3 regions of the Paraburkholderia sp. BR14374 genome follow, and region 3 is predicted to be linked to each of the others. Evidence: predicted binding sites of a transcription regulator. Region 3 holds the regulator's gene; each other region holds the start of a gene.
What was found. The regulator HrcA, encoded in region 3, represses chaperone genes, less so after heat shock. The targets are predictions, from matches to a motif close to TTAGCACTCNNNNNNNNNGAGTGCTAA.

Region 1: groES (co-chaperone GroES) is a predicted target of HrcA. The motif match lies at 1,091-1,117, and genes of this name have one in related genera.
Region 2: rpoH (RNA polymerase sigma factor RpoH) is a predicted target of HrcA. The motif match lies at 1,162-1,188, and genes of this name have one in related genera.

The regions. Positions count from the first base shown of each region.
Region 1 covers NZ_JBFPKF010000001.1:240,408-242,674, reverse strand. Annotated here, with positions in the region: gene AB3X86_RS01090 (hypothetical protein) at 1-107, opposite strand, end outside; gene AB3X86_RS01085 (hypothetical protein) at 428-817, shown strand; gene groES (co-chaperone GroES) at 1,189-1,479, shown strand; gene groL (chaperonin GroEL) at 1,533-2,267, shown strand, end outside.
Region 2 covers NZ_JBFPKF010000001.1:528,630-530,896, reverse strand. Annotated here, with positions in the region: gene rpoH (RNA polymerase sigma factor RpoH) at 165-1,100, opposite strand; gene AB3X86_RS02375 (acyloxyacyl hydrolase) at 1,454-2,017, shown strand; gene AB3X86_RS02370 (nuclear transport factor 2 family protein) at 2,059-2,267, shown strand, end outside.
Region 3 covers NZ_JBFPKF010000001.1:351,264-353,530, reverse strand. Annotated here, with positions in the region: gene AB3X86_RS01595 (NAD kinase) at 1-437, opposite strand, end outside; gene hrcA (heat-inducible transcriptional repressor HrcA) at 648-1,667, shown strand; gene hemH (ferrochelatase) at 1,846-2,267, shown strand, end outside.

The DNA of each region.
Region 1 (2,267 bases), 110 kb from region 3:
CGCTCGTAAGGGCTCTGACTTCGGATCGGATAGGTGACTGGCCGCCACGCGAACGCGGCAGTGCTCGTCACCAATAGCGTCAGTACGGTATATGTTTTGAATGCCATCGCAGTCACTCCCGCAGCGATGTCTCGCCTTTTTGTGTTTGATTTCGTGTCGTGTTCGAGCTTGTTGTCGATGCCTGGCGCTCGTGTTTCTGTCGCGGCCTGCCGATAGGCCGTGGCGTTGCGGTGCTCGTGCCACGGCTCCCCGGAAGGGCACGTCGCGAATGCCGCTTTGACGAGCGTAGCACCGCGGCTTGGCCGCGCGATGCATCGAATAGCGCGCGAAAACGCCATCGTGCAGTGCAATCAGGACACAATCGGCGAGGCGACGTTGAAGATCGGGACAATCCCTGGTCGCCACGAAGGATCGTCACGAGTCGAAGATGAAGAATCCATCGTATCGCTATCGATCGCTTTGCGCTGCGCTTTGTTTGTCGATGCTGTCGTTCGCCGCGCCGCTCGCGAGCGGCGCGAGCGACGCCAACATGAGCGCGGAGACGGCGGGCGAGCGGGCGAGTTTCGCGCAGGCGTTTTGCGGCGTGCCGCCCGAGCGCATCGGCGCCTATAAGGAGCGGCTCCGAAAGGTGCTGACCGGAGCGACCGATTTCGATCAGCACTGGGACGCGGGCTGGCATCGCGCCGACGACACCAATAGCCAGATGAACGCACTACGCGAGCGAGACCCGACGGAATTCGCGGCGCGTATCAAGGTCAATTGCGAACGGCTCAAGTGGATGGCAGGTAACGCGTTGCGCCCGCCTGCGCAGAAGTGAGTGGAACCATGCTCGATCGGACGGGGGTTTTCCCTGGAAATCGCAGATCCGACGGTATCGAGTACGGTGCGCGGCTGCGGTTTGTTTGCGATAGCGCCCCTCCGCCGTGCAGCGACAAGCCGCAAATCTCGCCGCAAGTATTTGTTTTTGCTTGGGTTCGCAGCTCAGACGCATGATTGCGCCGGCGCGCCGGAACCGCGCCGGTCGTGCAAAAGCTCGGCCGCAGCGCGGCTGCTCCCTACTTCTTGAATTTGTCACTACCCGTCCATATAATTAGCACTCGCTGCACGAGAGTGCTAACAACATCTCCGGTTGGCTCGTCCAGCCGGGTTTTCTCAGCGTTCTTCAGTCTCAATCAGAGAGGAGTATGTATGAACCTTCGTCCTTTGCATGATCGCGTGATCGTCAAGCGTCTGGATCAGGAAACCAAGACCGCGTCGGGCATCGTGATCCCCGAAGCCGCAGCGGAAAAGCCGGATCAAGGTGAAATCCTCGCAGTCGGCCCGGGCAAGCGCGACGACAAGGGCGCAGCGATCGCCCTCGACGTGAAGGTCGGCGACCGCGTCCTGTTCGGCAAGTACGCAGGCCAGACCGTCAAGGTCGACGGCAACGAACTGCTGGTGATGCGCGAAGAAGACATCATGGCCGTGGTGCAGAAGTAAGCGCAAAGTCGCTACTTCCCCGGTTATATCCAAAGTATTCAAGGAGTTAGAAGATGGCAGCTAAAGACGTCGTATTCGGTGATTCCGCCCGTGCCAAGATGGTCGAAGGCGTGAATATTCTCGCCAACGCCGTGAAGGTCACGCTGGGTCCGAAGGGCCGCAACGTGGTCCTCGAGCGCAGCTTCGGCGGCCCGACGGTCACCAAGGACGGTGTGTCGGTCGCAAAAGAGATCGAACTGAAAGACAAGCTCCAGAACATGGGCGCGCAAATGGTCAAGGAAGTCGCTTCCAAGACCAGCGACAACGCAGGCGACGGCACGACGACCGCTACGGTTCTCGCGCAATCGATCGTCCGCGAAGGCATGAAGTACGTCGCATCGGGCATGAACCCGATGGACCTGAAGCGCGGCATCGACAAGGCTGTTGCAGCCGCAATCGAAGAACTGCGCAAGATCAGCAAGCCGTGCACGACCAACAAGGAAATCGCCCAGGTTGGCGCGATCTCGGCGAACAGCGATTCGTCGATCGGCGAGCGCATCGCTGAAGCAATGGACAAGGTCGGCAAGGAAGGCGTGATCACCGTCGAAGACGGCAAGTCGCTGCAAGACGAGCTGGACGTCGTCGAAGGTATGCAATTCGACCGCGGCTACCTGTCGCCGTACTTCATCAACAACCCGGACAAGCAAGTTGCCGTGCTCGACAACCCGTTCGTGCTGCTGCACGACAAGAAGGTGTCGAACATCCGTGATCTGCTGCCGGTTCTGGAACAAGTCGCGAAGGCTGGCCGT
Region 2 (2,267 bases), 180 kb from region 3:
CGGGAGACGCACGAATGGACGAAAGGAATGAAAAAGCCCCGCCGTCTTGCGAGGGCGGGGCTTGAGCGCGATGATCGTTAAATAGTACGCGACCGGTTACCGTGTGTCGCTTTTACCCACGTCGTGGGCGGGACACAATTGACGCGCGCATGGCTTCGACGCTTTTACGCGTATTCGGTCAGTGCGCCTCGCATCTTCTTCATCGCGCTGGCTTCGATCTGGCGGATACGTTCGGCCGACACGCCGAACTCGTCGGCCAGCTCGTGCAACGTGGAGCCGCCCGAGCCGTCGTCGGCCACCTTCAGCCAGCGCGCTTCGATGATGCGGCGGCTGCGCGGATCGAGCGCGTCGAGCGCGCTTGCGATGCCGTCGCTTTGCAGCCGGTCGCGCTGACGCGAAGCCAGCACGGCGGTCGGCTCGCTATGCGAGTCGGCCAGATAGGCGATCGGCGCGTACGACTCCTCACCGTCTTCGACCTGACCTTCGAGCGCGATATCGCCGCCCGACAGACGCGTTTCCATCTCCGCGACCTCTTCGCGCTTCACGTTCAGTTCCTTCGCGAGACCTTCGATCTCGTCCGGCGTGAACGCGCCGAGGCCCTGCTTGTGGCTGCGCAGGTTGAAGAACAGCTTGCGCTGCGCCTTCGTGGTGGCGACCTTCACCATGCGCCAGTTGCGCAGGATGTATTCGTGGATCTCGGCCTTGATCCAGTGCATCGCGTACGACACGAGGCGCACGTTTTGCTCGGGGTCGAAGCGCTTGACCGCTTTCATCAGGCCGATGTTGCCTTCCTGGATCAGGTCGGCGTGCGGCAACCCGTAACCGAGGTAGTTACGCGCGATCGACACGACGAGTCGCAGGTGCGACAGCACGAGGCGGCGCGCCGCCTCCAGATTGTCATGTTCGCGCAATTCAATGGCGAACTGGCGTTCTTCCGCCGGCGTCAGCATCGGAATCCGGTTGACCGCCTGAATATAGGCGTCGATGTTGCCCAGTTGACCGGACAGCAGCGAGGAATGCGAGAGCGCCAGTGCACCTGCCGGAGCGGCCTTAGCCGACGACGGGCTCAAAGTACTCGGAAGGGTCATTGCATGGCTCACGTGTGAAGCTCCTTTGGAATCAGACAATTGCGTACTCAGTAAACGACTCCAGCGATGGATGTTAGCACTCAGATCTGCCGAGTGCTAATACTTAGATGTCGCAGGGGTATCCAAGTTCCGGAAAATCCTATTGGGTCCTGATTTCTGATAGTCATCATACGCTCTATTTGCGCTGTGCGTTGAGCCTGGCCAAATTACCGTTCGAGGCGGCTGCAGCCTCATGATCGACTGACATCGTCCTATTTTTAAGTGAATAATTGCTGTTTTGGCGCATTATCTGGAGATACTTGCCCCTAAATCGTGCTTGGAACAAAGGGGGCGCTCGCTTAAATAGTCACCAGGATGGGGGCTCAATGAACAACAAGAATCTTGTGGTCCGTGGACTTACTCTAAAAAGTGCGTTGGCCGTTCTGCTGCTGGGTGCGGCGGGCGTGTCCCGGGCTGACCAGTTCGGCGTGCTGGTGGCCGCCGGCGTCGGTGATCGTCACGTCAAGAGGCTCGATCTCGGCGTGGTCTGGGACCCGAACCTCACCTGGTGGCAGATCGGCGACTGGCACTTCGCGCTGATCGGCGAGGCGCACGTCGCGTGGTGGCACACCAATGAAGGAAACGTTCACGACAACATCGGCGAGATCGGTGTGACGCCGGTGATCCGCTTCGTCAAGTCGTCGGGCTTGGTGCGGCCATTCATCGAGGTGGGTGCCGGCGTCGGGCTGCTGACCAGCCCGCGGATTTCTTCCGACTTCACGTTGGGCACCGCGTTCCAGTTCTCCGAGATGGCGGGCGTCGGACTGCAGTTCGGCGCTCATCAGCAGTATGTCGCCGGCTACCGCTTCCAGCATGTTTCCAATGGCGGTATCAAAGAGCCGAATCCTGGTATAAATTTCAGCCAGCTATATTTGCAATATCACTTCTGACCGTGGCCCCTTGCGGCTCGCGGTGTTCCAGGGGCTCTGCAATGGCGGCAAAGATGATCGAAGCGATTCGCGGGCTCGAGCGAGAGCGATTTCGCGCGATGGTCGACGGCGATGGGCAATCGCTCGACACGCTGCTCGCTGACAACGTGAGCTACGTTCATACGAACGGCAAGCGCGAGACGAAGCGACAGTTCATCGACGGGATCACCGCGGGGCGCCGTCGTTATCGGCAAATCGAGGTGCAGTCGCA
Region 3 (2,267 bases):
AGCGCGTGATAGATCGACGTGCCGTCGCGCACGATGCGCGCTTCGAGCAGCACGCGCTCCTCGCGCTCGAAATTGCCGGACAGCATTTGCGGCACGATCTCGCGCATGTCGGAGATCGGAATGTCGGTGATGAAGCCGAGCCGTCCGTGGTTGATGCCGATCAAGGGCGTGCGATATGGCGCGAGCTGGCGACCGATGCCGAGCATCGTGCCGTCGCCGCCGAGCACCACGGCGACGTCGGCGCGCGCGCCGATCTCGGCGGGACGCAGCGCCGGATAGTCGGTTACGCCGATCTCGGCGGCGGTGTCGGCTTCGAACACGACTTCGAGGCCGAGCTTCGCGATGCACGCGGCGAGCGCGGTCAGCGGCTCGCCGATGCCTGGCGTATTGCTGCGCCCGACGAGCGCGACGGTCTTGAACTGGCTGGTCACTTGCATGCCGGCATTACACCATAGGTAGGGCCTGAAAAGAACCGCAGGCCAACCCGGTAGCGGGCCGGCGCACGCGGGGCGTCTGCGCATGTCGCGATTATCGTTAGAATGATGAAGACCCGATGACCTGCGCGCCCGCTGACGGCGCCGCATTGGCCGGGAGCGGGCGCCGCGGGCGCTCGCGGCTGCGATGCCATTGAGCTAAAATTTTTCGTCATGCTAGATCCTCGCGCACAAACCCTCCTCAAAACGCTGATCGAGCGCTACATCGCCGAAGGTCAGCCGGTCGGCTCGCGCACGCTGTCACGTTATTCGGGCCTCGAGCTGAGCCCGGCCACGATCCGCAACGTGATGTCGGACCTCGAGGATCTGGGGCTCGTGATCAGTCCGCATACGTCGGCGGGGCGCATTCCGACGCCACGCGGCTACCGTCTGTTCGTCGACACGATGTTGACGGTCGAATCCGCCGCCGACGAAGAAGCGGTGATGCGCGCGGTCAAAACCACGCTGCAGGTGGGCGAGCCGCAGAAGATCGTCGCCGCGGCGGCGAGCGTGCTGTCCAACCTGTCGCAGTTCGCCGGCGTGGTGCTCACACCGCGCCGCAGCCACGTATTCAAGCAGATCGAATTCATGCGCCTGTCCGACAAGCGCATTCTGCTGATCATCGTGACGCCCGAAGGCGACGTCCAGAACCGCATTCTCGCCACCCAGCGCGACTTTTCGCCTTCGCAGCTGGTGGAAGCCTCCAATTACATCAACGCGCACTTCGCGGGCCTCTCGTTCGACGAAGTGCGCCGCCGCCTGCGCGAGGAAATCGACGAGCTGCGCGGCGACATGACCTCGTTGATGCACGCGGCCGTTACCGCGAGCACCGACGAATCCGATACCGGCGAAACTGTGCTTATCTCCGGCGAGCGCAATCTGCTCGAAGTCGCCGATCTTTCGTCGGACATGGCGCGCCTGCGCAAGCTGTTCGATGTGTTCGACCAGAAGACCAGCCTCCTTCAGTTGCTCGACGTGTCGAGTCACGCGGCGGGTGTGCAAATTTTCATTGGCGGCGAATCGACGCTGGTGCCGATCGAGGAAATGAGCGTCGTCACCGCGCCGTACGAGGTGAACGGCAAGATCGTCGGCACGCTCGGTGTGATCGGACCGACCCGCATGGCCTACAACCGCGTGATTCCGATCGTGGACATCACCGCGCGGCTGTTGTCCATGACACTCAGCCAGCAGTAGTCCTCGCGCTCCGCGGCGCCGCCGTCATCGCAGCCCGTGCCGGCCATGATGCGCGAACGGGCGGCGTCTGCCAATCGTCCGAATGGCCAGGGTCCGGCGACTCCCGGCCGAACCCGCGCCGCTATAATGAATTTCCATTGAATCGACTCGCCGCGTGAAGCGGTGATTTCTGCTGCCTATGCGCTTCGACCTCGAGCGGCCGTCACAGAACGCCACATCGCATCGCGTCGCCGTGTTGCTGATCAACCTCGGCACGCCCGACGCGCCGACGCCGCGCGCGGTGCGCCGCTATCTCGCGCAGTTCTTGTCCGATCCTCGCGTGGTCGAAATTCCCGCGCTGCTGTGGCAGCTGATTCTGCGTCTGCTGATCTTGCCGTTTCGCGGCCGCAGCTCGGCGAAGAAGTACGCGGCGGTGTGGATGCCTGAGGGCTCGCCGCTGCGCGTGCACACCGAAAAGCAGGTCGAGGGCTTGCGCCATCTGCTGCAAGTCAACGACTACACGGTGCTGGTCGACTACGCGATGCGCTACGGCACGCCCGGCATTCCGGCAATGCTGAACCAGCTGAAGCTCGCCGGCACCGAGCGCGTGCTGCTGATGCC